DNA from 3 places in the Streptomyces sp. NPDC000345 genome. Region 2 is predicted to be linked to each of the others. Evidence: predicted binding sites of a transcription regulator. Region 2 holds the regulator's gene; each other region holds the start of a gene.

The links. The regulator HrcA, encoded in region 2, represses chaperone genes, less so after heat shock. The targets are predictions, from matches to a motif close to TTNGCACTCNGNNNNNCNGAGTGCNAA.
Positions count from the first base shown of each region.
Region 1: a site for HrcA is predicted at 6,498-6,524, ahead of groL (chaperonin GroEL). Genes of this name have one in related genera too.
Region 3: a site for HrcA is predicted at 2,458-2,484, ahead of groES (co-chaperone GroES). Genes of this name have one in related genera too.

Region 1 covers NZ_JBIAZE010000003.1:144,456-154,643, reverse strand. Annotated here, with positions in the region: gene ACFY30_RS08215 (WD40 repeat domain-containing protein) at 1-574, shown strand, start outside; gene ACFY30_RS08210 (methyltransferase domain-containing protein) at 571-1,236, shown strand; gene ACFY30_RS08205 (hypothetical protein) at 1,422-1,643, opposite strand; gene ACFY30_RS08200 (Scr1 family TA system antitoxin-like transcriptional regulator) at 1,765-2,598, shown strand; gene ACFY30_RS08195 (DUF397 domain-containing protein) at 2,588-2,779, shown strand; partial or broken gene ACFY30_RS08190 (hypothetical protein) at 3,060-3,958, shown strand; gene ACFY30_RS08185 (Uma2 family endonuclease) at 3,955-4,635, shown strand; gene groL (chaperonin GroEL) at 4,712-6,334, opposite strand; gene ACFY30_RS08175 (cold-shock protein) at 6,717-6,923, opposite strand; gene ACFY30_RS08170 (MoaD/ThiS family protein) at 7,376-7,651, opposite strand; gene thrC (threonine synthase) at 7,648-8,937, opposite strand; SAM riboswitch class I at 8,956-9,102, opposite strand; gene ACFY30_RS08160 (glucosyl-3-phosphoglycerate synthase) at 9,281-10,188, shown strand, end outside.
Region 2 covers NZ_JBIAZE010000005.1:480,054-490,241, forward strand. Annotated here, with positions in the region: gene ACFY30_RS15205 (16S rRNA (uracil(1498)-N(3))-methyltransferase) at 1-481, opposite strand, end outside; gene ACFY30_RS15210 (nitronate monooxygenase) at 478-1,611, opposite strand; gene dnaJ (molecular chaperone DnaJ) at 1,768-2,901, opposite strand; gene hrcA (heat-inducible transcriptional repressor HrcA) at 2,902-3,918, opposite strand; gene ACFY30_RS15225 (MBL fold metallo-hydrolase) at 4,077-4,802, shown strand; gene ACFY30_RS15230 (DUF3097 domain-containing protein) at 4,846-5,661, shown strand; gene hemW (radical SAM family heme chaperone HemW) at 5,690-6,922, opposite strand; gene ACFY30_RS15240 (SpoIIE family protein phosphatase) at 6,954-8,831, opposite strand; gene ACFY30_RS15245 (AAA domain-containing protein) at 9,029-10,188, opposite strand, start outside.
Region 3 covers NZ_JBIAZE010000001.1:678,812-688,999, forward strand. Annotated here, with positions in the region: gene ACFY30_RS03125 (ester cyclase) at 1-169, shown strand, start outside; gene groL (chaperonin GroEL) at 302-1,927, opposite strand; gene groES (co-chaperone GroES) at 2,050-2,358, opposite strand; gene ACFY30_RS03140 (polysaccharide deacetylase family protein) at 2,528-3,421, opposite strand; gene ACFY30_RS03145 (polysaccharide deacetylase family protein) at 3,436-4,332, opposite strand; gene ACFY30_RS03150 (methyltransferase domain-containing protein) at 4,752-5,948, shown strand; gene ACFY30_RS03155 (cell wall-binding repeat-containing protein) at 5,926-7,971, opposite strand; gene ACFY30_RS03160 (RNA polymerase sigma factor) at 8,135-9,403, opposite strand; gene ACFY30_RS03165 (YciI family protein) at 9,450-9,806, opposite strand; gene ACFY30_RS03170 (LCP family protein) at 10,027-10,188, opposite strand, start outside.

The DNA of each region.
Region 1 (10,188 bases), on a different contig from region 2:
CGGCACCGCGCGGGTGTGGGACCTCACCACCGGCGAGCCCCTGGGTCAGCCCCTCACCGGCCACACCAGCCGCATCACCGCCCTGGCCACCGCGGCTGCGGACGGGCGCGCGGTCGCGGTCACCGGCAGCTGGGACAAGACCGTGCGGCTGTGGGACCTGACCACCGGCCGGCAGATCGGCGAGCCCCTCACCGGCCACACCGACTGGGTGACCTCGGTGACCACCACGGTGGTGGACGGACACCCCGTGGCGGTCACCGCGGGCCGGGACGCGACGATCCGCGTCTGGAGCCTGCGCACGCACCGACAGCTCGGCGAGCCGCTGCCCGCACCCGCCGGAGCGATACGCGGCACGACGGCGACGGTGCTCGACGGCCGCACCCGTCTGATCACCGCCGACGGCACCGAGACCCTCTCGGTCCACGACCTGACGACCGGCGCCGGGACCGCCTCCGCCCTCACCTTCCCCGCCCCCGTCCACGCCGTCCTGGCCACGGCGGACGGCCGGCTGGTGGTCGGCCACGGCCGGGAGCTCACCGTCCTGGTCCCCGCCTCCCCGGGCGGGACCGTATGACACAGCGGGCGCTGGTCTCCGTGACCGAGCTGGAGCGGTCCTCCGTGGTCGCCAACAACACCATGAACCGCGAACGCGGCCTCACCGGCGTGAACAGCTACGCCCGCGAGCTGGGCGTCGACCCCCTCGCCTGGCTGGCGGACCGCCCCGGCGCACCGGCCTGGCTGGACCTGTGCAGCGGGGAGGGCCGCGCCCTGCGGGAGGCGGCCCCGGCCCTGCCCGCCGACGCGGTCCTCACCGCCGTGGACCTGGTGGGTCCCCTGGTCCCCCGGCCGGCCCCGCCCGCCCTGGAGGAGGTCGTCGCCTCGGTCTCGGCCTGGACGCCGACCCGGACGTACGACCTCATCACCTGCGTCCACGGCCTGCACTACGTGGGCGACCAGCTCGGCCTCCTCACCAGGGCCGCCTCCTGGCTGGCCGGGGACGGCCTCCTGCTCGCCCACTTCGACCCGGACTCGATCCGGCGTGCCGACGGCTCGGCGGCGGGGCGTCCGGCCGTGTCCGCGCTGCGGGCAGCCGGATTCACCTACGACTCACGGCACCACCTGCTCACCCTCCGGGGCGGCCGGACCGTCCGCCTCCCCTTCACCTACGTCGGCGCCGACCCCGCGGCCGGCCCCAACTACACGGGCCAGCCGGCCGTCGGCTCCCACTACGCCTGAGAGCCGGGCACCCCGGTTCAGCGACCGCACCCGCTCCCGCAGCAGGTCGTCGGACGACACCTCGCCGAGGTCCTCCGGCCGGCAGTCCCACTCCCGGCCGCCGCCCACGGGCCGCAGCTGCACCCGGCCGCCCACCTGCCCCATGACCTCGCCGATCCGCCCGGTCCTGGCGTCGAGTGCGTACGTCATTCGGCGTCACCGCCCGTCCGCCTCAGCGCCGCCGCGAGCTGCGAGGCGACGCCCAGGTTGCAGCGGCCCAGGTCGATCAGCGCGAACGGGTGCCCCTGCGCGGCCGAGACCGGATCGATCCGCAGGGACGGCAACCCGATCCCCGCCTCGCGCAGGGCCTCCCGCAACTGGTCCAGGGCCTCCTGGGCCGTCCGCGCGGGCCGGTCACCCATAGTCATCTCCATCGCACCTTTCCCTCCACGCTGAGTGTTTCCATTACCCACACAGCGTGGCCGCCACCCCTCTAACCTGGACAGAGACGGCGCACCAACAATCCCGCTTGTGTGACAGGGAGTTGCCATGCCAGGACCGAAGGACCTCGATCCGTCGTCGTCGCCGCGCGCCCTGCTGGGCGCGGAACTGCGACACGCCAGGGAGAAGGCCGGCCTGAGCCAGGCCGAACTGGGCGAGCCCCTCTTCGTGAGCGGTTCGTTCATCGGCCAGCTGGAGGCCGGGACGCGACGCCTGCACCTCGAATACGCCGTCCAGATAGACGAGATCCTGAACACGAACGGCTTCTTCGAGCGCAACTGCAGGGCCCTGGCCAAGTCGAAGTACCCGGACCACTTCGCGGAGGCGGCGGAGGCGGAGGCGATGGCTACGGCGATCAGGGAGTACTCACAGCTCCTGATCCCGGACTTGCTGCAGACGAGGGCGTACGCCGAAGCCGTCTGCCGCGCGTACAAGCCGACGGCTCCGGACGCCGAGATCGATGCCCTGGTGGTCACCCGACTCGAACGCGCGCGCCTCCTCGACGATCCAACAACCCCGTTGTTGTGGGCGATCCTCGACGAAGCGGTGATCCGCCGGCCGGTCGGCGGGGGCGCGGTCATGGCGGAGGCCGTCCGTCACGTGGCAGGCCTGGCCCGCAGTCACCGGATCATCGTCCAGGTGCTGCCGTTCCGCGCCGGGGAGCACGCGTCGATGCACGGCTCGCTGAAGCTCATGGAGTTCGAGGACGCGCCCCCGCTCTCCTTCGTGGAGGCGCCGGACATGGGAAGGCTGCTGGACGACCCGGCCACGGTGGCCCGACACACTCTGATGTTCAACCTTCTCCAGGCGGCGGCACTTTCCCCGCAGGAGTCACTGGTCCTCCTGGAATCGGTGGCGCAGGATTGCGAGCATGACGCGTGACAACGACCTGAGCGCCTGGCGCAAGTCCAGCTACAGCGGCGGCGACGGCGGCAACTGCCTGGAGGTCGCCCTCGGCCACCCCACCCTCGTCCCCGTCCGCGACTCCAAGGCACCGCACGGCCCGAAGCTCGGGTTCCGGCCGCAGGCCTGGACGGCGTTCGTCGCACACATCAGCCGCTGAACGGCTCGGCCCCCTCCCGAAGCTCGAGCGTCCAGCCCGAGCCCTCTTTGCAGGGAATGGGTAGTGGGTCTCAACCCACCCGCCCACCCTTGAAGTTGACGTTCGGCGACAGAGCCGCGACGGACAGTCACGGACGTCTACGGTGCGCATAACGCAAACAGCCCCCGACAGGTGCTAGCAACACCTGCGGGGGCTTGACCAACGAGATCGGAGAGACGATCCCGTGGCTGACGCCAAGCTTAGTGCCGCCTCCCTGCCCGCGCACGCTTCTCCGCACCCGATGGCCAATCCGGGTTACGGAAAGCGCTCCGCACCGGATCAACTCCGGCGCACCGCGCACGACTTCACGCACCTCCCGCGCCGCGAGGCCGCCGTCGCCGCGTACGTCGACCGGCTCCCCGACGGTGCCGACATCTCCGTGAAGACGCTGGCCAGGACGCTGCCGTACGGGCAGTGCGCGCTGCGGACCGCGCTCAACAGGATCCAGGCGGCAGGGCATCTGAGGCGGGGTCGGGAGCGGGTGAGGGCCGACGACGGCGGCTCACGCTGGATCACCCGATCGTGGTGGTCCCGTACGGCACGTGACGACGACTGGTGGGCGGCCTTCGTACGAGGCGACGTGCCGCAGCCGGAACAGCCACCGGACCCGGGCCGCCGCCCGGCCCGTTCCCGCGCCCACATCCTCCTCGCGCTCTCGGCCGTACGGCCCCCGTCCTGTCCCTGTCCGCAGCCGAATGCGCGCGCCTCGCGCCGCTGGTGGAGGAGTGGTTCGCGCGCGGGGCCACCGAGGAGACGGTCCTCGCCGCCCTCACCGCGGGCCTGCCCACCCCCGTTCACAGCCCGGCCGCCCTCCTCCACCGCCGTCTGACGGACAAGCTCCCGCCACCACCGCCGCCGCCACCGCCGCCGCCACCGCCCCGCCGGGTCCTGGAGTGCGCGGAGTGCGGGGTGCCCGGTCGTCCCGAAGCGCTCCCCGGGGGCGTGTGCCGTGGCTGCCGGGGCGGACACGCGCCCGCGCGTCCCCACGCGCCCCTCCCCGCCGCGGCCGTTCACGCCCGCGCGGCCGGGATCCGTGCGGCAATGGCTCCACCGACACGGGAAAGGGCACCCGTACGACCGCTCCTACCGTCCGACGACATCACAGCGGGGCACGATGGAAGGAAGGAGGCGACGCCATGACCCCTGACACCGAAGACCGCCCGCAGATGTCCGTCGAGGACTTCGAGGAACTCGTCGAGAGGGCCCCGAGGGACATCCGGAACCGACTGGAGTTTCTCGGCGGAAAGCTCTGCGTCCGGCACGGGCCGCTCGACGTCGAGGAGTTCGAGGAGCTGGCCGCATCCGCGCCCGAGACCGTGCGGCTCGAATACGTCAACGGAAAGGTAGTAGTCAAGGCGATGCCGGACGGCAACCACGGCGAGATCTTCGTCTGGCTTCAGGAGCAGTGCATGCAACATCGCCCTGATCTGCGCCTCTACCCCGAATCCGGCGTCAAGGCCGAGGCATACCGCAAGGGCCGGGCCCGCACGGACGGTGCCCTCGCGCCGAAGGGCCACTTCAGGGGGCGCACTGACTGGTCCGCAGCCGACGGCATCCTGATGGCGGTCGAGATCACCTCCCATGACCGGGACACCGACAAGCGCGACCGCATCGACAAGCCTGTCGGCTACGCCGGGGCCGAGATCCCCGTCTACCTCCTCATCGACCGCGACAACCACACGCTCGTCGTGTTCAGCGAGCCCAAGGACGGCCGCTACCGGCAGTCGGACTCCTACCACTGGGGTGCCACCGTGCCGCTTCCGGCTCCGGTCGGCGTCACCCTCGACACCGAGGAACTCAAGGACTACACCGACTGAAACGCCCGAGGGCGGTACCCCCAGTCGGAGCTGGGGGTACCGCCCTCGGTAAGGACGCAGATCAACCAGAGGCCGATCAGAAGTCCATGTCACCGCCCGGCATGCCGCCGCCGGCCGGGGCCGCGGCCTTCTCCGGCTTGTCGGCGATGACGGCCTCGGTGGTGAGGAAGAGCGCGGCGATCGACGCGGCGTTCTGCAGCGCGGAGCGCGTCACCTTGGCCGGGTCGATGATGCCTTCCTTGACCAGGTCGACGTACTCGCCGGTCGCGGCGTTGAGGCCGTGGCCCGGGGTGAGGTTGCGGACCTTCTCCACCACGACGCCGCCCTCGAGGCCGGCGTTGACGGCGATCTGCTTCAGCGGGGCCTCGAGCGCGATGCGCACGGCGTTGGCGCCGGTCGCCTCGTCACCCTCCAGGTCCAGCTTCTCGAAGACGCTGGACGCCTGGATGAGCGCCACGCCACCACCGGCGACGATGCCCTCCTCGACGGCGGCCTTCGCGTTGCGGACGGCGTCCTCGATGCGGTGCTTGCGCTCCTTGAGCTCCACCTCGGTGGCGGCACCGGCCTTGATGACCGCGACACCGCCGGCGAGCTTCGCCAGGCGCTCCTGCAGCTTCTCGCGGTCGTAGTCCGAGTCGCTGTTCTCGATCTCGGCGCGGATCTGGTTCACGCGGCCCGCGACCTGGTCCGAGGAGCCGGCACCGTCGACGATGGTGGTCTCGTCCTTGGTGATGACGACCTTGCGGGCCTTGCCCAGCAGGTCGAGGGTCGTGTTCTCGAGCTTGAGACCGACCTCCTCGGAGATGACCTCGCCGCCGGTGAGGATGGCGATGTCGTTCAGCATCGCCTTGCGGCGGTCGCCGAAGCCCGGGGCCTTGACCGCGACGGACTTGAAGGTGCCGCGGATCTTGTTGACGACCAGGGTCGACAGGGCCTCGCCCTCGACGTCCTCGGCGATGATCAGCAGCGGCTTGCCCGACTGCATGACCTTCTCCAGGAGCGGGAGCAGGTCCTTGACGTTCGCGATCTTGGAGTTCGCGATCAGGATGTACGGGTCGTCGAGGACGGCCTCCATACGCTCCATGTCGGTGGCGAAGTACGCCGAGATGTAGCCCTTGTCGAAGCGCATACCCTCGGTGAGCTCCAGCTCCAGACCGAAGGTCTGGGACTCCTCGACGGTGATGACGCCTTCCTTGCCGACCTTGTCCATGGCCTCGGCGATGAGCTCGCCGATCTGGGTGTCGGCGGCGGAGATGGAGGCCGTGGAAGCGATCTGCTCCTTGGTCTCGACATCCTTCGCCTGCTCCAGCAGGGCACCGGAGACGGCCTCGACGGCCTTCTCGATACCGCGCTTCAGAGCCATCGGGTTGGCGCCGGCGGCCACGTTGCGCAGACCCTCGCGCACCAGGGCCTGGGCCAGGACGGTCGCGGTCGTCGTGCCGTCACCGGCTACGTCGTCCGTCTTCTTCGCGACTTCCTTGACCAGCTCGGCGCCGATCTTCTCGTACGGGTCCTCGAGCTCGATCTCCTTGGCGATGGACACACCATCGTTGGTGATCGTGGGGGCGCCCCACTTCTTCTCGAGGACGACGTTGCGACCCTTGGGGCCGAGCGTCACCTTGACGGCGTCCGCGAGCTGGTTCATGCCGCGCTCGAGGCCGCGCCGCGCCTCCTCGTCGAACGCGATGATCTTGGCCATGTGAAGTGGTCCCTCCAGGACTGGGGGTGATTCCTTCGGACCGCGCCCGCGCCCGCGACGGACGGCTCGCATGCCCCGTGGTTCCTTGCCCCACCTGGCCTGCGGGCCTCACCGACCCGGTCCTTCTTTGTCACTCTCACCTTCAGAGTGCTAACGCCAATGATTAGCACTCGGCATGCCCGAGTGCAAGGTGCGCCCGCGAAGCGGGCTCGATGAGGGGTGGCGGTCGGGTGACGGGCGGGCGCAAGCGCCTCTCCCGCATACGGACACGCTCCGCCGAGCCACGGGCCGGGTCCCCGGCACGCCGAAGGGCCCGTACCCCTGGAGGCACGAGCCCTTCGAAGATGAAACAGAAGAACGTCGCTGTCAGTCGGCGCGTGCTTCAGCCGGTCGCCAGTCGGACCATGTCCGCCTGCGGCCCCTTCTGGCCCTGCGAGATCTCGAAATCGACCCGCTGGCCCTCTTCCAGGGTGCGGTACCCGTCCATCTGGATCGCGCTGTAGTGGACGAAAACATCCGCACCACCGTCGACCGCGATGAAGCCGTACCCCTTCTCCGCGTTGAACCACTTGACGGTGCCCTGAGCCATGCCTAACTCCCCTATTACTGGCCCTTGCACAGATCCACACTTCGCGGATCCGGGTCAGACCTCACCCCCCAGTTGGTTGGGGGCGTGCGCCGGAACGCGTCGACCGCGGCTGAATGTATCTGTCCAACTGCCGTCTGCAACAGGTCAGTCGGACGAGAATTCTGGACGCACGCGATCCGGAATGTGGCGAGAATTCGCCAGAATTCGGGGCAAGTCGGGCCCCGTAAAAGCCGCAAATGCCACGCAAGAGACACGCACTTTGGCTACTTCTTGTCGGGCGTAAGGCAGAAATCAAAGACTCCGGATCAGGGTTTCGCGACCCGGTTCCCCAACTGTACCGCGCTCAACCACACTGAATTGCCCCCTCCGCTTCTCTCACGGAGGGGGCAATTCGATGAACGCTCGGTAATCGCTGTTACCGACGGTTACTACCGGCGGGTACGGAACGCGGGTCAGCCACCGGCGACGGCCGGAATGATCGACACGCCGGCCCCGTCCGGGGTCGCCGTCTCCAGCCCCTGCTCGAAGCGGACGTCGTCGTCGTTGACGTACACGTTGACGAACCGGCGCAGCTTGCCCTGGTCGTCCAGGACGCGGGCGGCGATGCCGTTGTGGTTCTTCTCCAGGTCGGAGATGACCTCGGCGAGGGTCGCGCCCTCGGCGGACACCTCGGCCTGACCGCCCGTGTAGGTGCGCAGGATGGTGGGGATGCGGACGGTGACGCTCATGCGAGGCCAGCCTCTCGGAAAGAGTCCAGGTTGGGGCGGATGGTCGCGGTCAGGCCGGTGCCGGCCACCGCGTCCAGGGTCTTCAGGCCGTCGCCGGTGTTGAGGACGACGGTGGTCTTCGCCGGGTCCAGCAGACCGTTCTCGACGAGCTTGCGCGTGACGCCGACGGTCACACCGCCGGCCGTCTCCGCGAAGATGCCCTCGGTCCGGGCCAGCAGCTTGATCGCGTCCACGACCTGCTCGTCCGTCACGTCCTCCACCGCACCGCCCGTGCGACGGGCGATGTCCAGGACGTACGGACCGTCGGCCGGGTTGCCGATGGCCAGCGACTTGGCGATGGTGTTCGGCTTCTGGGGGCGCACCACGTCGTGCCCGGCCTTGAAGGCCGCCGACACCGGGGAGCAGCCCTCCGCCTGGGCACCGAAGATCTTGTACGGCTTGTCCTCGACCAGCCCGAGCCTGATCAGCTCCTGCAGACCCTTGTCGATCTTCGTGAGCTGCGATCCGGAGGCGATGGGCACGACCAGCTGGTCGGGAAGCCGCCAGCCGAGCTGCTCGGCGATCTCGTAGGCCAGCGTCTTGGAGCCCTCGGCGTAGTACGGCCGCAGGTTGACGTTGACGAAGCCCCAGCCCTCGCCCGCCGGGTCGCCGATGAGCTCGGAGCAGAAGCGGTTGACGTCGTCGTAGTTGCCCTCGATGCCGACGAGCTCGCCGCCGTAGATCGCGGCCATCACGACCTTGCCCTGCTCGAGGTCGTGCGGGATGAACACGCACGAGCGGAAGCCGGCCCGGGCCGCGGCGGCGCCCACCGCGCCGGCGAGGTTGCCGGTGGAGGAGCAGGAGAGCGTGGTGAAGCCGAAGGCGCGGGCGGCCTCCAGGGCCTGGGCGACGACCCGGTCCTTGAAGGAGTGGGTCGGGTTGCCGGAGTCGTCCTTGACGAACAGCTTGCCGGCGTCGATGCCCAGCTCACGGGCCAGGTTGTCGGCCTTGACGAGCTGGGTCCAACCGGGGTTGATGTTGGGCTTGTCCGCCACGTCGGCCGGAACGGGCAGCAGCGGCGCGTAGCGCCAGATGTTCGCGGGTCCCGCCTCGATGCGCTTGCGGAGCTCCTCCGTGTCGTAGGAGGAGAAGTCGTACGCGATCTCGAGCGGGCCGAAACACTCCTCGCAGGCGAAGACCGGGCCGAGCGGGACGCGGTGACCGCACTCGCGGCAGCTCAGCGCCGCGGCGGGACCGAGGTCGACGGGGGAGGCGGTGGTGTCGGTGGCAACAGTCTGCGCAGCCATGTGAGGGGAGGCCCTTTCTCCTCATCTTCCTCACGACGCATCTCGCCGTGAGACGGATTTGGCACCTTCCCAAGCCGGGAGCCTCACCACGACGACGTGGTCAGACCGGCTGGAGGGTTGCCGGGGCTTCATCGGGCCGTGTCCCTCTGCCCCTCTGGATGAGCGGTATTCGGTTGTTGAACGCTGAACGCCGGACGACCCCGGACATGCGATGGTCATCCGCGTTGTTCAAGACTGTAACCGAAGGCCAGGACAGTTGAGATAGTCGTCCGAACCGCGAGATGGATCACACGGTCACCTGCCGTGCACCCGGTGTGATCACGACAGTGAGGAGCCGCAGACTGTGCTGGAAGAAGTCGAGCGCTGGCTGGCCACCCGCTCCTGGTCCGTGACCGATCGCCCGCTCCACCGGATCCTGGCCGCGAAGCGCGCCTCGGGCCAGTCGGTGTCGGTGGTCCTGCCCGCGCTGAACGAGGAGGAGACGGTCGGCGACATCGTCGCGGTCATCCGTCACGACCTCATGCACCAGGTCCCGCTCGTCGACGAGATCGTGGTCGTCGACTCGGGATCGACCGACCGAACGGCAGAGGTCGCGGCCGCGGCGGGCGCGCGTGTCGTGCACCGCGACGCGATCCTGCCCCGTCTCCCGGCCGTGCCCGGCAAGGGCGAGGTGCTGTGGCGCTCGCTGCTCGTCACGACCGGGGACATCGTCTGCTTCATCGACGCCGACCTGAAGGAGTTCTCCTCCGACTTCGTCTCGGGCATCGTCGGCCCCCTGCTCACCGACCCGGGCGTGGACCTGGTCAAGGGCATGTACGACCGCCCCCTGGGCGGCGCCGCCGGCCAGGGCGGGCGGGTGACCGAACTCATGGCCCGGCCGCTGCTCAACATGCACTGGCCGCAGCTGGCCGGTTTCGTGCAGCCGCTCGGCGGCGAGTACGCGGCCCGCCGCAGCCTCCTTGAGCAGCTGCCGTTCCCCGTCGGGTACGGGGTCGAGCTGGGCATGCTGGTGGATGCCCTGCACCTGGTGGGCCTGGACGCCCTCGCGCAGGTCGACGTCGGGGTGCGCAAGCACCGTCACCAGGACGGGCAGGCGCTCGGCCGCATGGCGGCGGCGATCTACCGCACCGCCCAGCTCCGCCTGGCCCGCGGCCACCTCGTCCGCCCCGCCCTCACCCAGTTCGAGCGCGGCAGCGACGGCTTCGAGCCCCGCACCTACTCGGTGGACACCGAGGAACGGCCGCCGATGGC
Region 2 (10,188 bases):
TGTCCGCCACCTGCTTGGTGGTCGCCGCGTCGGCGACCAGGGGGAAGCGGACCCGGCGGGACTGCTTGCCGGCCTCACGGGCGGTGGCCCGCCACTTCGCGAGCGCCTTCAGCCCCCGCTCGCCCTTCCACTGTGTGATGCAGCGGGAGGCGGCCCACGGGACGATCGCGTCGACGCCGGTCTCGGTCATCGTCTCGACGGCCAGCTCGCCCCGGTCCCCCTTCGGCAGCGCCTGGACGACGGTGACGCGGGGCGACTCGACGGGCTCCTCGACGACGTCCTTCAGGCTCACGACCAGCCGGTCCCTGCCCTCGGCGGCGAGCACCTCGCCCTCCGCCCAGTGCCCTGCCCCGTCGGTGAGGACGACCGCCTCCCCGGCCCGCAGCCGCTTCACGGAGACGGCGTGCCGTCCCTCGGGCCCTTCCAGCACGAACGCGCCGCCGCGGGTCAGCTCGTCGACGACGAACACCGGCGCGGTCACGAGAGGCCCCGCTCACCGGCCGGACGCCGCACCAACGCCGCCCGTGCCGCCTCGAGTTCGGACACCAGGACCTCCACCAGCCGCCCGGCGGGAAGCTCCCGGGCCATCCGGTGCCCCTGGCCCGCCCACAGCGCCATGCCCTGCGCGTCGCCCGCCTTGGCGGCGGCCTTGCGCAGCGGCGAGGTGAGGTGGTGGACCTCGGGGTAGGCGGCGGGGGCGTAGGGGCCGTGCTCGCGCAGGAAGCGGTTGACCAGGCCGCGGGCGGGGCGGCCGGAGAAGGCGCGGGTCAGTTCGGTGCGCACGAAGAGGGGGTTGGTCAGCGCCTCCTTGTGCACGGCGTGCGCGCCCGACTCGGGGGTGGCGAGGAAGGCGGTGCCCAGCTGGGCCGCGCTCGCGCCGGCCGCGAGGACGGCGGCGATCTGGCTGCCGCGCATGATGCCGCCGGCGGCGACGATCGGCAGGCTCACGGCCTCGCGGACCTGGGCGATCAGGGAGAGCAGCCCGATGCCGGAGCCGTCGTTCTCGGGGATGTCCTTGTGGGTGCCCTGGTGCCCGCCGGCCTCCATGCCCTGCACGATCACGGCGTCCGCCCCGGCCTGCTCGACGGCCCCGGCCTCCTCTACGGAGGTCACGGTGACCAGGGTGAACGTGCCCGCGCGGCGCAGCGACTCCAGCGTGTCGGCGCTGGGGACGCCGAAGTGGAAGGACGCCACCGGCACCGGGTTGTCCAGCAGTACGGCGATCTTGGCGTCGTAGCCGTCGTCGCGGCCGCTGTCCGGGTCGCCCAGCTCGGTGTCGTACCAGGTGGACTCGCCGGCGAGCTGCTCGGCGTAGACCTGCACGGCGCCGGCGTCGAGAGGCGCGGCGCCGGCCGTTGCGGTGGAGCCGTCGACCGCACCGGGTTGTTCGGGCTGCGGCATGAAGAGGTTCACGCCGAAGGGGCGGCCGGTGAGCCCCCGGAGCTGCTTGATCTCCTGGTACATGCCGTCGGCCGTCTTGTACCCGGCGGCGAGGAACCCGAGCCCGCCGGCCTCGGACACGGCGGCGGCGAGCTGGGGCACGGAGACGCCGCCCGCCATGGGGGCCTGCACGATCGGATGGGGGAAGAGATCGGTCAGCGCGGAGGACATGACGGCATGTTGTCACGTCCTCCGAACAAGTCCGAATCCGGCCGTCCCTCCGGCGAGGGTGTGACGGGACCAGCCGGTGCTGCGGTCCGGGCCGAGGCCCGTCCAGGGCCTCGGCGGGGGTCCGGGGGCGGCGGCGCGGCAGCCCCCGGCAGCCCGTCAGCGGCCGTTGAACGCGTCCTTCAGCCGCGAGAACAGACCCTGCTGGCCCGGCTGGAACTGGCCCTGCGGCCGCTCCTCGCCGCGGAGCTTGGCCAGCTCGCGCAGCAGCCGTTCCTGCTCGGGGTCGAGCTTGGTCGGCGTCTGGACCTCGACGTGGACGATGAGGTCGCCGCGGCCGCCGCCCCGCAGATGGGTGACGCCCCGGCCGTGCAGCGGGATCGACTGGCCGGACTGGGTGCCGGGCCGGATGTCGACCTCCTCCAGGCCGTCCAGCGTCTCCAGCGGCACCTTGGTGCCGAGGGCCGCCGCGGTCATCGGGAGCGTCACCGTGCAGTGCAGGTCGTCGCCGCGCCGCTGGAACATCGCGTGCGGCAGCTCGTGGATCTCGACGTACAGGTCACCGGCGGGACCGCCGCCGGGGCCGACCTCGCCCTCGCCCGCGAGCTGGATGCGGGTGCCGTTGTCGACACCGGCCGGGATCTTGACCGTGAGCGTCCGCCGGGAGCGGATACGGCCGTCGCCCGCGCACTCCGGGCACGGGGTCGGGACGACGGTGCCGAAGCCCTGGCACTGCGGGCAGGGCCGCGAGGTCATGACCTGGCCGAGGAAGGACCGGGTCACCTGGGAGACCTCGCCGCGGCCGCGGCACATGTCGCACGTCTGGGCCGTGGTGCCGGGGGCGGCGCCCTCACCGCTGCAGGTGCCGCAGACGACCGCCGTGTCGACCTGGATGTCCTTGGTCGTGCCGAAGGCGGCCTCCTCGAGGTCCACCTCCAGCCGGATCATCGCGTCCTGGCCGCGCCGGGTGCGCGAGCGCGGGCCGCGCTGGGACGCCGTGCCGAAGAACGCGTCCATGATGTCGGAGAAGTTGCCGAAGCCACCCGCCCCGAAGCCGCCCGCGCCGCCGCCCGCCTGCGAGAGGGGGTCGCCGCCGAGGTCGTAGACCTGCTTCTTCTGCGGGTCCGACAGCACCTCGTAGGCGGCGTTGATCTCCTTGAACCGCTCCTGGGTCTTCGGATCCGGGTTGACGTCCGGGTGCAGCTCGCGGGCGAGCCGGCGGAAGGCCTTCTTGATCTCTTCCTGCGACGCGTCGCGGCGCACGCCGAGAACGGCGTAGTAGTCCGTGGCCACTTACGACTCCGCCAGGATCTGTCCGACGTACCGTGCCACTGCGCGTACCGCTCCCATCGTTCCCGGGTAATCCATGCGGGTCGGTCCGACCACGCCGAGCTTGGCGACTGCCTCGCCGCCCGAACCGTAGCCGACCGACACCACGGAAGTGGAGTTGAGTCCCTCGTAGGCGTTCTCGTGACCGATGCGTACGGTCATGCCCGAATCCCCCGCCTCGCCCAGGAGCTTGAGGAGCACCACGTGCTCCTCAAGGGCCTCCAGGACGGGCCGGATGGTGAGGGGAAAGTCATGTCCGAAGCGGGTGAGATTGGCGGTGCCGCCGATCATCAGCCGCTCCTCGTTCTCCTCGACGAGCGTCTCCAGCAGCGTGGAGAGCACCGTCGAGACCGTGCCGCGGTCCTCGGCCTCGAAGGCGTCCGGCAGGTCCTCGACCAGACGCGGCACGTCCGTGAACCGGCGGCCCGCGACCCGGCTGTTGAGCCGCGCGCGTAGATCCGCCAGCGAGGCCTCCCCGAAGGGCGCCGGGCAGTCCACCATCCGCTGCTCGACGCGGCCGGTGTCCGTGATCAGCACGAGCATCAGCCGGGCCGGGGCGAGCGACAGCAGTTCCACGTGCCGCACGGTGGACCGGGTCAGCGACGGGTACTGCACGACGGCGACCTGCCGCGTGAGCTGGGCGAGCAGCCGCACCGTCCGCGCGACCACGTCGTCGAGGTCGACGGCGCCGTCGAGGAAGTTCTGGATGGCGCGCCGCTCGGGCGCGGTCATCGGCTTGACGCCGGCCAGCTTGTCGACGAACAGCCGGTAGCCCTTGTCGGTGGGGATGCGCCCGGCGCTGGTGTGCGGCTGGGCGATGTACCCCTCGTCCTCCAGGGCGGCCATGTCGTTGCGGACCGTCGCCGGGGACACGCCGAGGTTGTGCCGCTCCGTGAGCGCCTTCGAGCCCACGGGCTCCTCGGTGCCGACATAGTCCTGGACGATGGCGCGCAGTACCTGCAGCCTGCGTTCACTCAGCATCCGCGCACACCTCCAGAAGTAGTCCCCAGTCCCCTGGGCGCCTGCCCTGGCACTCTTCACTTCCGAGTGCCAGCGTTCCCCGGCCCAGTGTACGGCTGTGGGGTACGCCCCGGGCAAGGTCGTCCGGCGGCAGGGCGTCCTACCGTTAGCGTCCCGGTATGACGGTGACTTGGGAAGAGCTGGGGTGGGAGCAGGTCGCGGCCGGGGTCGGGCGGGTGCGGCTGCCGGGCTGGGACTGCACGGCCGGGCTGGTCGTCGGGGCGGGCGCGGTGCTGGTGGTGGACGCGGGGTCGAGCCTCGCGGAGGGTGCGCGGCTGCGGGCGCAGGCCGAGGAGCTGACCGGCGCGCGTGTGACCCATCTCGCGCTCACCCATCCGCACTTCGACCATGTGTTCGGCGCCGCGGCGTTCGCGGGCGCGGAGGTCTTCGGGGCGGTGGGCGTCGACACGGTACGGGCGGAGGAGCTGCGGGCGGACGCGGTGCGCCACGGTCTGGACGAGACGACCGCTACGGAGGCCGCGGACACCCTGGTCCGCCCCCGCCACCTCGTCTCCGGCGAGTGGACCCTCGGCCTCGGCGGCGGCCGGCAGGTCCTGCTGGCGAACGTCGGCCCCGCCCACACCGCCCACGACCTGGTGGTCCTCGTCCCCGGCGGCCCCGGCTCCCCGGAGGTCGTGTTCTGCGGCGACCTGGTCGAGGAGTCCGGCGAGCCGCAGGCCGGCCCCGACGCCGTCCCCTCCCACTGGCCCGCCGCCCTGGACCGACTCCTCGACCTCGGCGGCGAGGACGCGCTGTACGTGCCCGGTCACGGGGCCGTGGTGGACGCGGCGTACGTGCGGGCGCAGCGGGACGCGCTGGCGGTGCGTTTCGGCGTGTCGCGCTGAGCCTTCACCCCTCGGGGCCGGGGCTTCTCCTATCGTCATCCGAATGCGCCAGTACTCCGCCGACCTGACTCCTCCCTGGAAGAAGCCGAAGCCCGTCCCCGAGGTCCCGGCGGAGCCCGGCCTGGTCGTGGAGGAGCCCGGCACCGGCTTCTGCGGCGCGGTGATCCGCTGCGAGGCGGGCGCGGTGACCCTGGAGGACCGCTTCGGCAAGCACCGGGTGTTCCCGCTGGAGCCGCGCGGCTTCCTGCTGGAGGGCCGCGTGGTGACCCTCGTACGGCCGTCGTCGGGTGGCCCCGTGCGCCCGGCCCGTACCGCCTCCGGTTCGGTCGCCGTCCCCGGCGCCCGCGCACGGGTGGCCCGCGCCGGCCGCATCTACGTCGAGGGCCGGCACGACGCCGAGCTGGTCGAGAAGGTGTGGGGCGACGACCTGCGCATCGAGGGCGTGGTCGTGGAGTACCTGGAGGGCGTCGACGACCTGCCGTCGATCGTCGCGGACTTCGCCCCGGGCCCGGACGCGCGCCTGGGCGTCCTGGTGGACCACCTGGTGCCGGGGACGAAGGAGTGGCGCATCGCGCAGTCGGTGACCAGCGCGCACGCGCTGGTGGTCGGCCACCCGTACATCGACATCTGGGAGGCGGTGAAGCCGTCGTCCCTGGGCATCGCGGCCTGGCCGCGGGTACCGCACGGCCAGGACTGGAAGACGGGGGTGTGCCGGGCCCTGGGCTGGCCGTCGGACAACACCGGCGCGGTGTGGCAGGCGATCCTGGCGAAAGTCGGCTCCTACAGGGACCTGGAACCGGAGCTGCTGGGGCGGGTGGAGGAACTGATCGACTTCGTCACGGACAGCGGTGCGGCCTGACGCGGCACCGGGCCGCTCGCCGCAGTGATCAGTCCACCAGGTCCCGCACCACCGCGTCCGCCAGCAACCGCCCCCGCAGCGTCAGCACGGCGCGCCCCTCGCCGTAGGGCCCGCGGTCCAGCAGCCCCTCCGACAGGGCCCGGCGGGCCGCCGCGAGCCCGTCCTGCCGCAGCAGCGACAGCGGCACGCCCTCCCGCAGCCGCAGCTCCAGCAGGATCCGCTCCACCCGCCGGTCCTCGTCCGAGAGGAGTTCGCGTCCCGCCCCGGGCGAGCGCCCCGCCGCCAGGGCCGCCGCGTACGCCCCCGGATGCTTCACGTTCCACCACCGCACCCCGCCGACGTGCGAGTGGGCGCCCGGCCCCGCGCCCCACCAGTCGGCGCCCCGCCAGTACAGCTCGTTGTGCAGGCACCGGGCCGCCGCGGAGGTGGCCCAGTTCGACACCTCGTACCAGTCGTAGCCCGCGGCCGACATCACCTCGTCCGCGATCAGATAGCGGTCGGCGTGGACGTCGTCGTCGGTCATCGGGACCTCGCCGCGGCGGATGCGGCGGGCGAGCTGCGTGCCCTCCTCGACGATCAGCGCGTACGCGCTGACGTGGTCCGGGCCGGCCCCCAGCGCCGCGTCCAGGGACGCCCGCCAGTCGTCGTCCGACTCGCCCGGGGTGCCGTAGATCAGGTCCAGGTTGACGTGCTCGAAGCCCGCCGCCCGCGCCTCCGCCACACACGCCTGCGGCCGTCCCGGTGTGTGCGTGCGGTCGAGGACCTTCAGGACGTGCTGCCGGGCGCTCTGCATGCCGAAGGAGACACGGTTGAAGCCGCCCGCGCGCAGGGTCGCCAGATACGCCGGGTCCACCGACTCGGGGTTGGCCTCCGTGGTGACCTCCGCGTCGGCCGCGAGACCGAACTCGTCGCGGATCGCGCCCAGCATCCGCACCAGGTCGGAGGCGGCCAGCAGGGTCGGTGTGCCGCCGCCGACGAAGACCGTGCGGACCTCGCGCGGGTCGTCGCCGAGCACCTTGCGGGCCAGGCGGATCTCGTCGGTCAGGGTGTCGGCGTAGTTGTCGCGGGAGGCGAGGACACCGCCGGTGCCGCGCAGCTCGGTCGCGGTGTAGGTGTTGAAGTCGCAGTACCCGCAGCGGGTCGCGCAGTAGGGGACGTGCAGATAGAACCCGAGGGGGCGGTCGGCGGCGCCGGTGAGCGCGTGCGCCGGGAGCGCGCCGTCGTCGGGGACCGGCTCGCCGTCGGGGAGTGCGGAAGGCATGCCCTCCATTGTCCAGCACCCCGGCGCACACCTACTCCGCCTGCAGCACCAGCAGCGCCAGGTCGTCCTCGGGCGGCCGCTCGCCGAACTCGTGCACCAGCCGGCGGATGCGCCGCGCGATCAGCTCCGCGTCCAGGCCGACGCACCCGGCGAGCGCGGCGGCCAGGCCGTCGCCGTCGTCGAACTGGCGCGAGCCCGAGCGCCGCTCCGTCACCCCGTCGGTGACGCACAGCAGGCTGTCGCCGTGCCGCAGTTCCAGCACGTCACTGGTGTACGTGGCGTCCTCGACGACCCCGAGGAGGGTCTGCGGGCGCGCGGCCGTGGCGACGGAGCCGTCCGGGCCCAGCAGCAGCGGCAGCGGGTGACCGGCGGAGGCGAGGGTGCAGCGGACGCCTCCCTCGAAGGGGGCGAGCTCGCCGTAGAGGAGGGACAGGAAGCGGGTCTGGGGGCCGTCGGCGGGTCCGGCGGGGCCGACGAAGGCGCGGGCGGCGGCGTCGGCGGCCTCGGTCGCGTCGTCGAGGAGGAGCTGGTTGAGGCGGTCCAGGACGTCGGGGACGCCGTAGCCCTCGCGGGCCAGCAGCCGCAGCCAGGGGCGCGCCAGACCGATGACGACGGCCGCCTCCGGGCCCTTGCCCTGGACGTCGCCGATGGCGAAGCACCAGCGGCCGTCGCCCGCCGGGAACAGGTCGTAGAAGTCGCCGCTCGGGCCGCCCTGCTCGCGCGGCTCGTAGACGAGGGCGCTGCGCACCCCGGGGATCTCGGCCATCGCGCCGGGCAGCAGACCGCGCTGCAGGACGGCGCTGATGGTGACCTGGCGGGCGTACTGGCGGGCCGCGCCGATCGCCAGCGCCACCCGGCGGCCGAGGTCCTCGACGAGCCCCGTCACCTCGTCGGGGAAGGCCCGCGGTCCGGCCTGTCCGATCGCCAGGGTGCCCAGCGGGCGGCCGCCGGCGATCAGCCGGTAGGCGAGGGCCGTGCCGCGCGGGCCGAGGGCCGTGCCGGGCCAGGGGTAGGGCTCCGGGCCCGAGCGCGGGGGATCGGACGGCCGCGGCGGGTCCTTCTCCAGGGCCCGGCGCAGTTCCTCGATGTGACCCTCGTTGGCGTGCCACACCCGGGCCAGCCGTGGTCCTGGCCCCCCGGCCCACTCGCCCCAGCCGCCGCGCCCGCTGACCTCGTCCTCCAGCCACACCGCGCACCAGTCGGCGAGCCGCGGCACCAGCAGCTGGCTGGTGAGCGCGGCGACCAGGTCCTCGTCGAGCTGACCGGCGAGCAGGTCGGAGGCCTCGGCCAGGAAGGACAGGGCGCCCCGGTTCAGCCAGTCCGGGCCCCGGTCCGCGGCCTGCGGTTCGGGGGCGAGGGCTTCGAGCAGACCGACGGCGGCACCGGGTCCGGGGGCGGCCGCCTCCTCGGTGTCGTACGGGGGCCCGGACGGCGTCGGCAGCAGCCGCGCCCAGACCGTCTTGGCGCCCCTGCGGTAGGTCACTCCCCAGGCGTCCGCGAGCGTGGCGACCAGGCGCAGGCCCCGGCCGTACTCGGGGGTCTCGTACGGCGGTTCGGGCGGGTCGTCGCGCGGGGCGCGGGAGGGATGGTGGTCGGAGACCTCGACGACGACCGCGCGGCCGCACTCCGGATGCTCCTCCAGCCGGCACAGCAGCTCCACGTCGGTGCCGGCGTGGATCACGGCGTTGGTGACGAGCTCGCTGACGACGAGTACCGCGTCGCCGACGAGGTGCTCGGCCACACCGCCCCACTCGGTGAGCGCGGCTCGCACCAGGTCGCGGGCGTCGCCGGGCGCGAGGGATCCGGCGCCCAGGGTGGTCCGCAGGTGCGGGAGCGCACCGACGGGCGCGTACGGGAGCGCGTCGGTGGCGAGGGAGAAGGTCTCCCGCTGGGTCGGAATGGCCCCCATGCGCAGCTCCCGGGACGGTCGGATGCCCTCAGGGTGACAGGACGGACCCGGTCATAAGCAAGGAGTTACCGAAGTGGAGCCGGATGAGTGAGAACCCTGCCACGCCCGCGCTCGAAGCGGTGCGGTTTCGGAACGGATTCCGAGCGTCCGGACTATGCCGGACGCACGGAGCAGCCGTACGCCCCCGGCCCCGCCGCTCAGTCCTCCACACACCGCACGACGACCCGCATGGCGGCACCGCGCTCGGTCAGCCAGCTCACCTCGTCGCCGACCTCCCGCCCCATCAGCGCCCGGCCCAGCGCGGAGTCCGGGCTCAGCCGTTCCGCCTCGTCGCCCGCGAGCATCGCGATCTCGTACGTGGTGACGCCGGGCTCGTCCGGATACTCCACGCCGACCAGGCAGCCGGGCACGACCGTCGAGCCGCCCGAGAACGCGGAGTCGGGCGTGACCCGGTCCAGCAGGTCCCGCAGGAAGCTCCGCCGCTGCCGCAGGGCCGCACGCCGCCGGTCGTGGTCCGCCAGCTGTGCCTGCCGCGAGGACGAGTCGACTGCCACGATCTCGGGCGCGGGCCGGTCCAGGGCGTCCTGGACGCGCTGCAGTTCCCGGTGCACCCGGCGGTGCGCGGCGGGGCTGAGCCGGTCCACCCGGTCCGGGGCGGAGGGCCCGGCGGCCGCCCGCGGCTGTGGCACGGGAGCGGGCTCGGCGGCACGCGCCGGCTGCCGCGGTACGGCGGGCAGGGTCCCGGCCGCCGGACGGGGCGCCGCCGGGCGGACCCGCAGCAGCTCGGTCGTACGCCCGTCGGTGACGCCGGCGGAACCGGGTGCGTGGTAGCGGGCCAGACCCGTCTGTCCCGCGGGGCCCAGCACGGGCACGTCGGCATGGGCGATCACGGCCCGGATCATGGCCTGTATCTCGGCGTGGGCGACCCGCACGACCGCCCGTCCGGCGCGCAGCACCTCCACGGCGTCGGCGCCCGGGAAGCCGGGCACCCCCACTCCGGCGAGGAACCGCGCGGTGCTCTTCACGCTCCGGCCCATGCTGAACGCGTGCTGCGCCGAATTGACCTCGTCACGGTGCAGCCGCGCCACGGACTCCAGCTCCGGCTTCCCGTCACCGGCCGCCGATTCAGAAGGCCTGCCCGGGCCCACGGAGGAAACGGGGCCGGAGCCGGCGGGGACGCCGGTGGTGCCAGCGTCGGTGGTGCCGGCGTCGGTGGTGCCGATGGCGGTGGTGCCGATGGCGCCGTCCGCGCCGGATCCGCGGGCCCTTCCGGACACCGTGGGGTGCCCCGCCGGACTCCCCGCGCGGCGAGCGCCGGGACGGACGTCGGTCCCGCCCGCCGGCGGCTGGCCCGCAC
Region 3 (10,188 bases), on a different contig from region 2:
CCACAAGGGCGAGTTCATGGGCCTCCCGGCCACCGGCAGGCAGGTCACCATGACCGGGACGACCGTCCACCGCTTCGACCGGAGCGGCAAGATCGCCGAGGCCTGGTGGCAGTACGACCGACTGGGCCTGATGGCGCAACTGGGCGCCCTGGACGCACTGGAGACCTGACGGCGAAGCCGTCGGGGCGGGCGGGGTCCCGTCTGAGGATCACCCGCGGTGTCCGCGGACGCGCCGATGCCCGGCCCCCCGTGTCTGCGGGGGCCGGGCATCGGTGGTGCCGGGTGGTGCGGGCGCCTTGAATCAGTGGGCGTGGCCGTGGCCGTGACCCGCGGCGGCCGGCTCCTCCTCTTCCTTCTTCTCGACGACCAGGGTCTCGGTCGTCAGGAGGAGGGAGGCGATGGAGGCGGCGTTCTCCAGGGCGGAGCGGGTGACCTTGACCGGGTCGATGACGCCGGCCTTGACCAGGTCGCCGTACTCGCCGGTCGCGGCGTTGAAGCCCTGGCCCTTCTCGAGCTCGGCGACCTTGGAGGTGATGACGTAGCCCTCCAGGCCGGCGTTCTCGGCGATCCAGCGCAGCGGCTCGACGACGGCGCGGCGGACGACGGCGACACCGGTGGCCTCGTCGCCGGTCTTGCCGAGGTCGCCCTCGAGGACCTTCGCGGCGTGGACCAGAGCGGAGCCACCACCGGAGACGATGCCCTCCTCGACCGCGGCGCGGGTCGCGGAGATGGCGTCCTCCAGACGGTGCTTCTTCTCCTTCAGCTCCACCTCGGTGGCGGCGCCGACCTTGATCACGCACACGCCGCCGGCCAGCTTGGCGAGGCGCTCCTGGAGCTTCTCGCGGTCCCAGTCGGAGTCGGTGTTCTCGATCTCGGCCTTGATCTGGGCGACGCGACCGTGGACGTCCTCGGTCTTGCCGGCGCCGTCGACGATCGTGGTGTCGTCCTTGGTGACGGTGACGCGGCGGGCGGAGCCGAGCACGTCGATACCGACCTGGTCGAGCTTGAGGCCGACCTCCTCGGAGATGACGGTGGCGCCGGTGAGGGTGGCCATGTCCTGCAGCATCGCCTTGCGGCGGTCACCGAAGCCGGGAGCCTTGACGGCGACCGCGTTGAAGGTGCCGCGGATCTTGTTGACGACGAGGGTGGAGAGCGCCTCGCCCTCCAGGTCCTCGGCGATGATCAGCAGCGGCTTGGAGGAGTTGGTCTGGATGACCTTCTCCAGCAGCGGCAGCAGGTCGGCGATCGAGGAGATCTTGCCCTGGTTGATGAGGATGTAGGGGTCCTCCAGGACGGCCTCCATGCGCTCCTGGTCCGTCACGAAGTACGGCGACAGGTAGCCCTTGTCGAAGGCCATGCCCTCGGTGAAGTCCAGCTCCAGACCGAAGGTGTTGGACTCCTCGACGGTGATGACACCGTCCTTGCCGACCTTGTCCATCGCCTCGGCGATGAGCTCGCCGACCTGCTGGTCCTGGGCGGACAGCGCGGCGACGGCGGCGATGTCGGACTTCTCGTCGATCGGGCGGGCCGTGGCGAGCAGGTCGTCGGAGACGGCCTTGACCGCGGCGTCGATGCCCTTCTTCAGGGCGGCCGGGGAGGCACCGGCGGCGACGTTCTTCAGGCCCTCGCGCACCAGCGCCTGGGCGAGCACGGTGGCGGTGGTGGTGCCGTCACCCGCGATGTCGTTGGTCTTGGTCGCCACCTCCTTCACCAGCTGCGCGCCGAGGTTCTCGTACGGGTCCTCGATCTCGACCTCGCGGGCGATGGTGACGCCGTCGTTGGTGATGGTCGGGGCGCCGAACTTCTTGTCGATGACGACGTTGCGACCCTTGGGGCCGATCGTCACCTTGACCGTGTCGGCCAGCTTGTTGACGCCGCGCTCGAGGGCGCGACGGGCGTCCTCGTCGAACTTCAGGATCTTCGCCATGACAGCGGGAGCCCTCTCGGAAATCTGTGGGTGAAAAAGGCACTGCGCCCCGGGCGCCCGGCTTCTTGTGTGGTCGCGGGGGCCAGGGGCGCAGCGTCAAGCATCAAAAGTGCTCGGGTGAACTACTTCTCGATGATCGCGAGGACGTCGCGAGCCGAGAGGACGAGGTACTCCTCGCCGTTGTACTTCACCTCGGTGCCGCCGTACTTGCTGTACAGGACGACGTCGCCGACCTTGACGTCGAGCGGAAGACGCTCGCCGTTCTCGAAGCGGCCCGGGCCCACGGCGAGGACGGCGCCCTCCTGGGGCTTCTCCTTCGCGGTGTCCGGGATGACCAGGCCAGAGGCCGTGGTCTGCTCGGCGTCGAGCGGCTGGACCACGATACGGTCCTCGAGCGGCTTGATGGCAACCTTGGAGCTGGCGGTCGTCACGATCCGACCTCCCCCTTCGGAGATCTCACGGGGTTAACTGTCTGAGGTGGCGACCAGGTCGATCCGTCGTCGCGGGTGCCGGACCTGCCCGTCGCGTTGTTGGCACTCTCCAGTGGGGAGTGCCAGAGCCGAGACTATGACCGTGATTAGCACTCGGTCAAGCGGACTGCTAATGCCCGCGGCGCGTCGGTGGGGTTTTCGGCCCTGAACGGCCCTCTTCCCCGACCGCCGGACGGGCTGGAGGCCGCCGGCCGGCGCTGAGGAGTCCCAGGAGATGGTCCTCCAGCCTGCCCACCGTCAGCCCCCGCTCCCGCACCCGGCGCAGCAGGCGTGCCGTCCGTTCCCGCAGGCCCGGACCGGCCGTCTCGTCCGGGTCGACGGCGATGATGTCGCCGGGGCGGAGGTCCGGCGTGCCGTGGGTGTAGGTGAGGTCGGCCGGGCCCATGGCGGCGCGCCACAGGACGACGGCCGCGATGCCGCAGTCGGCCGCGGCGCGCAGCGTGGTGGTGTCGTAGGTGCCATAGGGCGGGCGGAAGAGGCGGGGGCGCAGGCCGAAGCGGGAGCGGAGTTTCTCCTGCTGGCCGCAGATCTCGGCGCGCTGTCCGGCGTAGGGGAGGCCGCGCAGGGCCGCGTGGTCGAGGGTGTGGTTCTGGAGCGTGGCGCCGACCGAGCGCAGGCGGGCGAAGTGGCCGTAGCCGGGCCCGACCACGCTGTCGGTGAGGAACACGCTGACGGGCAGGCGGAGTTCGCGGACCATGTCGACGAAACGGGGGTCGCGTTCGGCGCCGTCGTCGTAGGTGAGGAAGACGACCTTGTCGCGGGTGGGGATGTGGTCGACGACCGGCGGGAGGGCCGCCCGGGCGGGGCTGCCGGACAGCGGTCCCGAGGACCGGGCGGGTGCGGGGGCCGCCGCCGACGGGGCCCGGCGGCGGTGGGCCTGTCCGGTGGCCGGGGCCTGCGGGCGCACCCGTTCCGCCGCCTTCCTGCCCAGCCGTTCGATCGGGTCGACGGACTGGGCACAGCCGCCCAGTGCGGTCACCGTCAGTGCCAGCAGTACGGCCACCGGCCCCCGCGTCCTCACAGGTAGTCCTCCAGGCGTGCCACCGCGTACCCCTTCTCCGTGACCTTGTTCAGGAACCGGCGGACCATGTCGGGCATCGTGCCCTTCCAGTCGCCCCGGCCGCGGAAGTGGCTCAGGACGATGTCGCCGGGGTGGAGGTCCCGGTCCCACTCGCGGTACTCCCAGTGGTCCGCGAAGACCTCCTCGTCCCAGAGTGGGGCGTACTTCACCCCGCAGGACTTCGCGGCGACCAGCGTGTCGCGGTTGTAGTTGCCGTAGGGCGGCCGGAAGAGGGCGGGGCTCCTGCCGTACCGCTCGCGGATCACCTTCTGCATGCCGCAGATCTCCTCGCGCTGCCGCCGGTAGGACAGGCCGGGGAGGTAGGGGTGGTGGAGGGTGTGGTTGTTCAGGGTCACTCCCGCGGCCTGCATCTTCTTGAAGTACGCGTAGTCGTCGCGGATGAGGTAGTCGCTGAGGAAGGCCGTGTACGGGATCCTCAGTTCGCGCATCATCCGCAGGAACCCCGGGTCCTTCTCGGCGCCGTCGTCGATGGTGAGGAAGACGACCCTGTCCCTGGTGGGGATGGTGGTGAAGACGGGCGGGAGTCCGAGTTCCTCGTGGTCGCGCACCTCGAAGCCGTCCCGGGTGGTGATCCCGGACTTCTTCGCGGGCGGGGCGGGCGGGGTCAGCGGGACCTTCCTCAGGCCCCAGCGCCGGGCGGCGGCGACCCTGGCCGTCTGTTCGGCGCGGAGGCGGTCGGCGTAGGAGTGGAGGGCGCGGACCTGGGGCGCGGCCTCTCCGGCCTGCTGGCCGGGGGCGGGGTCGGGGTCGGTTCCGGCGCCGGCCGGGTCACCGCCCTCCGCGCAGCCCGCCACGATCGCGGTCACGGCCAGCAGCGCGATGCCACCCCGCACCCCGGCCCGCCGGCCCCCACCGCCGCGCCCGCGCACTCCGGCCCGCCGGCCCCCGTCACCCCACGCCCGCACACCGGCCCACCGGCCCCCGTCGCCCCGCCCCCGCTCCCCGGTCCGCCCGGCCCCACCGGTCGCCCCGGTCGTCCCACCGGTCGTCCCACCGGCCGTCCCGCCCGCAGCGGCCCCCTCCCTCCCGGAACCCGCCCCCTGCCCGTCAGCATCATTTTTGTCATTTTGTACGACAGATCCCATGGCGCCGGATCTTCCCAGCCCCGGCCCCGGGACCCGCCCCGACACCGCCGCCGGAGCCGCCCCGTCCACCGACCGGACCACAGGAGGAACGGCTGCCGGACAGCGGCCGCGGCGGCGTGCGGCGGCCGGCGGCCCCACGCGGGGCTCCCCTGACCGACAATGACCCCGTGAACGACCTCGCCCCGCTCCTCACCCCCGAGGGCCGCGCCCTCCTCGACGCCGTGCGGGGGACCGCCCCCGCCGACGAGCTCGCCGTCGCCACGCGGCTGCGCCGCGAGCACCCCGCCGAGCTGGTGTCGGCGGCGCTCGGACAGGCCCGGCTGCGGCAGCGGGCGGTGGCGAAGTTCGGGGCCGAGGACGCCGGGCGGATGTTCTTCACGCCCCACGGGGTCGAGCAGTCGACGCGGGCGAGCGTGGCCGCGTACCGGGCCGAGCGGATGAGGAAGCTCGGGGTGACCTCCGTCGCCGACCTGTGCTGCGGGATCGGTGGGGACGCCATCGCCCTCGCCCGGGCGGGGATCAGGGTCCTGGCCGTCGACCGCGATCCGCTGACGGCCGCGGCCGCGCGGGCCAACGCGGACGCGCTCGGGCTCGCCGGCCTGGTCGACGTACGGGAGGCGGACGTGACGGAGGTGGACACGAGCGGCTACGACGCCGTGTTCGTCGATCCCGCGCGGCGCGGGGGGCGTGGGCGGATCTTCGATCCCGAGGCCTACTCCCCGCCCCTCTCCTGGGCCGTGTCGGCCGCCCGCTCCGCTCCCCGCGCCGCTCTGAAGATCGCGCCCGGCGTTCCGCACGAGGCGGTCCCGGACGAGGCCGAGGCCGAGTGGGTCTCGGACGGCGGGGACGTGAAGGAGGCGGTGCTGTGGTTCGGCACCGAGCCGGGGGCCGTACGGGCGACACTGCTGCCGGGGCCGCGGACCCTGCTCGGGACCGGGCTGCCCGATCCGGCCGTCCGGCCGCTCGGCCGCTATCTCTACGAGCCCGACGGCGCCGTCATCCGCGCCCATCTCGTCGCCGAGGTCGCACGGGACCTGGACGGCGGGCTGATCGACGAGACCATCGCGTACGTCACCGCCGACGACCTCCGCCCCACCCCGTACGCCTCCGCCTACGAGATCACCGACCAGCTCCCCTTCAACGTGAAGAAGCTGAAGGCGCTGCTGCGCGAGCGTGAGGTCGGGATCCTGACCGTGAAGAAGCGGGGGTCGGCCGTGGAGCCGGAGGAACTGCGCAGGAAGGTGCTGCCCAAGGGGCACGGGCCGAACTCCGCGACCGTGTTCCTGACCCGCGTGGCGGGGGCCCCGACGATGCTCGTCGGGGCCCCCGCACGGACGGTCGCTACTGCCGGTGGGCCGTCCTGAGCGGCTCCAGGTTCGGGTCGGCCCCGACCGGGCCCGTCCGCTCCACCGTGGCGGCCTGGCCGTCGTTGGTGCGCAGCGCGAAGGTCGTGGCCCGGGTGCTCGCGGGGATGACGCCGTTGTAGTACGGGCGGTAGTCGAAGTAGCTGCTGCCCGCGCTGATCGAGGCGCCCACGGTGTCCAGCGACTGCGGGGTGACCGCGCCGGTGTTGCCGAAGGCGACCGTGAAGCCGGTGCTCGCGGACTCCCGCAGCAGGTAGCTCTTGACCTCGGCGGAGAGGGCGGGGCGGGTGGTCCACAGGAGCGGTCCGAAGACGTTCATGGCGCCGGCCGCGGACACCCCGTCACGCCACTGGCCGGTGAAGGCGAGCGCGGTCTGGCTCGGTGCCGACCACCAGAACTTGGCGAGGTTCACCGAGATCGCCGCGTCCGTGCTGCCCGAGACCGGGTAGTAGGAGTACGTCGACGGCCACCGGGAGAAACCGGTGTGGGTGAGCGCGTACTTCGCCGCCGAACCGACCGGGATGATCATGGTCTTGTCGGGGTTCAGGCTGTTGAGGTACGACTTCACCGACGCGGTCAGCTTCGTGCCGTTGGTGAGGACGACACCGCCGGCGCTGCTGCCGCCGTCGGAGCCGGCCGCCGCCGCGGCGGAGAGGGCCGCGCGGTACTCGGTGCCGCCGGCCAGGAAGACGTACTTCGGGGTGGTGCTGACGGCCTTCGCCACGGCGACCGAGGTCGCGTAACGGTCCGCGCCGGACACCCGCTTCGGGACGTAGCCGAGGGACTTCAGCTGCGTGGCGACCGTGCCGCTGAGGACGGACGTGCCGCCGACGAGGTACACGGTCCTCCCCGGCTTCAGCGCCCGCTTCAGCTCCTTCTTCACCGCCGACGACAGCCCGGACTTCGGGGTCATCAGCAGCGGGCCCTGCTTCTTGCCGGCCAGGGCGGGCGCGGTGACGGAGTACGCCGCGTCGTCCCGGTTGACCAGCACGGCGGACTTGGCGTTCATCAGGCCGGGCACGCTCTCGCCGAGCGTGTTCCAGGTCCAGCGGGAGGAGGCGATGTTGGTGGCGTAGGCGTCCGCGCCCCAGACCCGGCCGACCCCGTTCCTGCGCAGGGGCTGCCAGCTGGGGTTGTTGACGGAGCTGCTGCGCGAGGCGTCCGTGACGGCCGTCAGCGCACCGGTGGCGGTGTCGGCGTACTCGACGGTGTGCACGTCGTTGCTGTACGGCGAGGTGTGGGCGTCGAAGACGATCCGCGTGCCGGTCGGCGACCAGGACGGGTTGGCGTACCAGCGCGGGCCGGTGGTGAGCTGCTTGACGTCGGTGCCGTCCGCGTTCGCGGTGAACACCTGCGGGTTGCCGTCGGTGTCCTTGCGGACGAACGCCAGCTTGGTGCCGTCCGGGGAGTAGGCCGGCTGCTCGGCGTCGGCGAGGACGCGCCGGACGGTCTGCGCGGTGCCGTCGAAGACGTACACGCCGGGCGTGCCGGTGCAGTTGCCGGTGCGGCGCTCGAACGCGAGCAGGCCCGTGGAGCTCACGCTCGGCTCGCTGTCGCAGACCGTGGCCGGCTCCTGGGAGGCCGTCAGCAGCGGACGGGGTGCCCACGAGCCGTCGGAGGGGCCGTAGACGATCTGGCCGCCGGTGGCGAAGACGACGTAACGGCCGCCCCACCAGAAGGCCAGGTCCTCGTACGCGGCGCTGGAGCGCACCCCCTCCGCCCAGGGCAGGGTGATCTTCCCGGTGCCGTTGGGGCGGACGCTGGAGACCTGGCTCCAGGCGGAGATCACCCGGCTGCCGTCGGGGGCCCAGGCGGCGTAGGAGTCGACGTGGGGGATCTGGGTGCCCGAGCCGGTGGCCGGGTCGAGCAGCAGTCCGCCGTCGTTGAGGATCCCGCCCTCGGTGCCGGGCCAGGGCCCGGCGTCGTCGGCGGCGGCGCCGGGTGCGGCGGCCAGGGTGCCCACGGCGGCGAGCGCCGCCGCGGTGGCGAGCGCCGCGGCACGGCGGCGCGTGAACAGTCTCAAGTTGTCGACCCCCACGGATCACGGATCACGGATCACATAGTCAGAAAGTGCCGCGAGCAGGCCGGGTCGGCGTCTCTCCCTGAGAGGTTCCCCCGTCGACCGCACAGCCGTTCCACAGCGACTCGATCACTTTAGTGCTCAACAGCGCCTGCGGGGAACAGAGTTACGCGTCACAGGACTCGGCCCGCGCCAGCAGCAGCTGCCGCTCCCGGGCGTTGCCCGTCAGCTCAGCGGCCCGTTCGAACTCGGCCCTCGCCTCCCCCGTACGGCCCAGGCGCAGCAGCAGGTCGCCGCGCACGCTGGGCAGGAGGTGGTAGTCGCGCAGGGCCGGTGCGGCGGCCAGGGTGTCGACGATCTCCAGGGCGGGGGCCGGGCCGTCGGCCATCGAGACGGCGACCGCGCGGTTGAGCTCGACGACCGGGGACGGGGCGCGGGCGGCCAGGAGGCCGTAGAGGGTGGCGATGGCGGCCCAGTCGGTGTCCTCGTAGGTGTGGGCGTGCGCGTGGCAGGCGGCGATGGCGGCCTGGAGGGCGTACGGGCCCGGGGCGCCGCCGGCGGTGGCGCCGGCCCGGTCGAGGGCGGTGATGCCGCGGGCCACGAGCATGCGGTTCCAGCGGCGGCGGTTCTGGTCCGGCAGGAGGACGGGGGTGCCGTCGGGGGCGGTGCGGGCGGCCGTGCGGGAGGCCTGGAACTCCAGCAGGGAGACGAGGCCGTGCACCTCGGGCTCCTTGGGCATCAGCGCGGCCAGCTGCCGGGCCAGCCGCAGCGCGTCCTCGCACAGTGCCGGGCGCAGCAGGTCGTCGCCCGCGGTGGCCGCGTACCCCTCGTTGAAGATCAGGTAGATCACGTCGAGGACCGAGCCGAGCCGGGCCTCGCGGTCGGGGCCGTACGGCACCTCGAAGGCGACGTTCTTCGTGGCCAGGGTCCGCTTCGCCCGCACGACGCGCTGCGCGACCGTGGGCTCGGGGACGAGGAAGGCGCGGGCGATCTCGGCCGTGGTGAGGCCGCCGAGCAGGCGCAGGGTCAGGGCGGTGCGGGCTTCCGGGGACAGCACCGGGTGGCAGGTGGTGAAGACCAGCCTGAGCAGGTCGTCGTCGATGTCGTCGGGGCCGGGGGGCTCCTGCGCGGGAGCCGTCGTCTCCAGGGTGCGGCCGATCTCCTGGAGCTTGCGGGCGTAGTTCTCGCGGCGGCGGACCAGGTCGACGGCACGGCGGCGGGCGGTGGTGGTGAGCCAGGCGCCCGGGTTGTCGGGCACGCCGTCGCCCGGCCACTGCTCCAGGGCGGCGACCAGGGCGTCCTGCGCCAGTTCCTCGGCGATGCCGACGTCCCGGACGACCCGGGTGACGGCGGCGACGACGCGGGGGAACTCCAGACGGAAGACGGTCTCGATGGCGGCGGAGGCGCGGGGGGCGAGGGCGGGCTGCTGTTCCACAACCCACCATCGAACACCCCGTGCGCCACCCGGCCAAGCGGAACCCTCAGCCCTCCGCGATCTCCCGCACCTCGCAGGTCACGGTCCAGAAGTCCTCGTGCACCTTCAGGAACCGCTTGGTCCACTCGATCGCCTCGGCCATGTCCTTGCACTGCATGAGCGCGTAGCCGCCGACGACCTCCTTGGACTCCGTGAAGGGCCCGTCGGTGACGGAGATCTGCCCGCCCTCCCAGCGCACCCGGGTGCCCTGAGCGGACGGCGTGAGCCCGGCGGTGTCGAGCATGACGCCCGCCTTGGTGACCTCCTCGATCAGTTCGCCCATCCGCTGCATCAGCTCGGGGCTGGGGCCCTCGGCGGGGGCGGAGGCCTCGTCGATCTTCACGAGCGACAGGTAACGGGGCATGGTGACTCCCTCGGGACGGAAGACTCGTGCGGTGCACGCGTACGGTGCCGAGTCTCGCGGGCGGGGCCTCTCCCCGCCTCTCACCCCTGCGTCGAACGGGAGACGGCGGGATCGACACCCGCGCCGGAATTTTCCGGGGAGATTTTCCCGGCCGGCGTTTCCGCAGGCCGGGCACCCTCTCGGTGCATCACCCCGGCCTCCCGCGGGGGTCGGCCGTGACTCACTTCAGCGACTTCCAGAGCTTGGTCGCCGCCGGTTCCTGGGCCACCACCCGGTTGGGGTCGGAAGGGGCCGTGACCACCGGCATGGTGACCGTCTCGACGTGGTCGGCGGTCAGGCCCTCCAGGCTCCGGCCGAGTTCGGTCAGTTCGGCGAGGGAGTC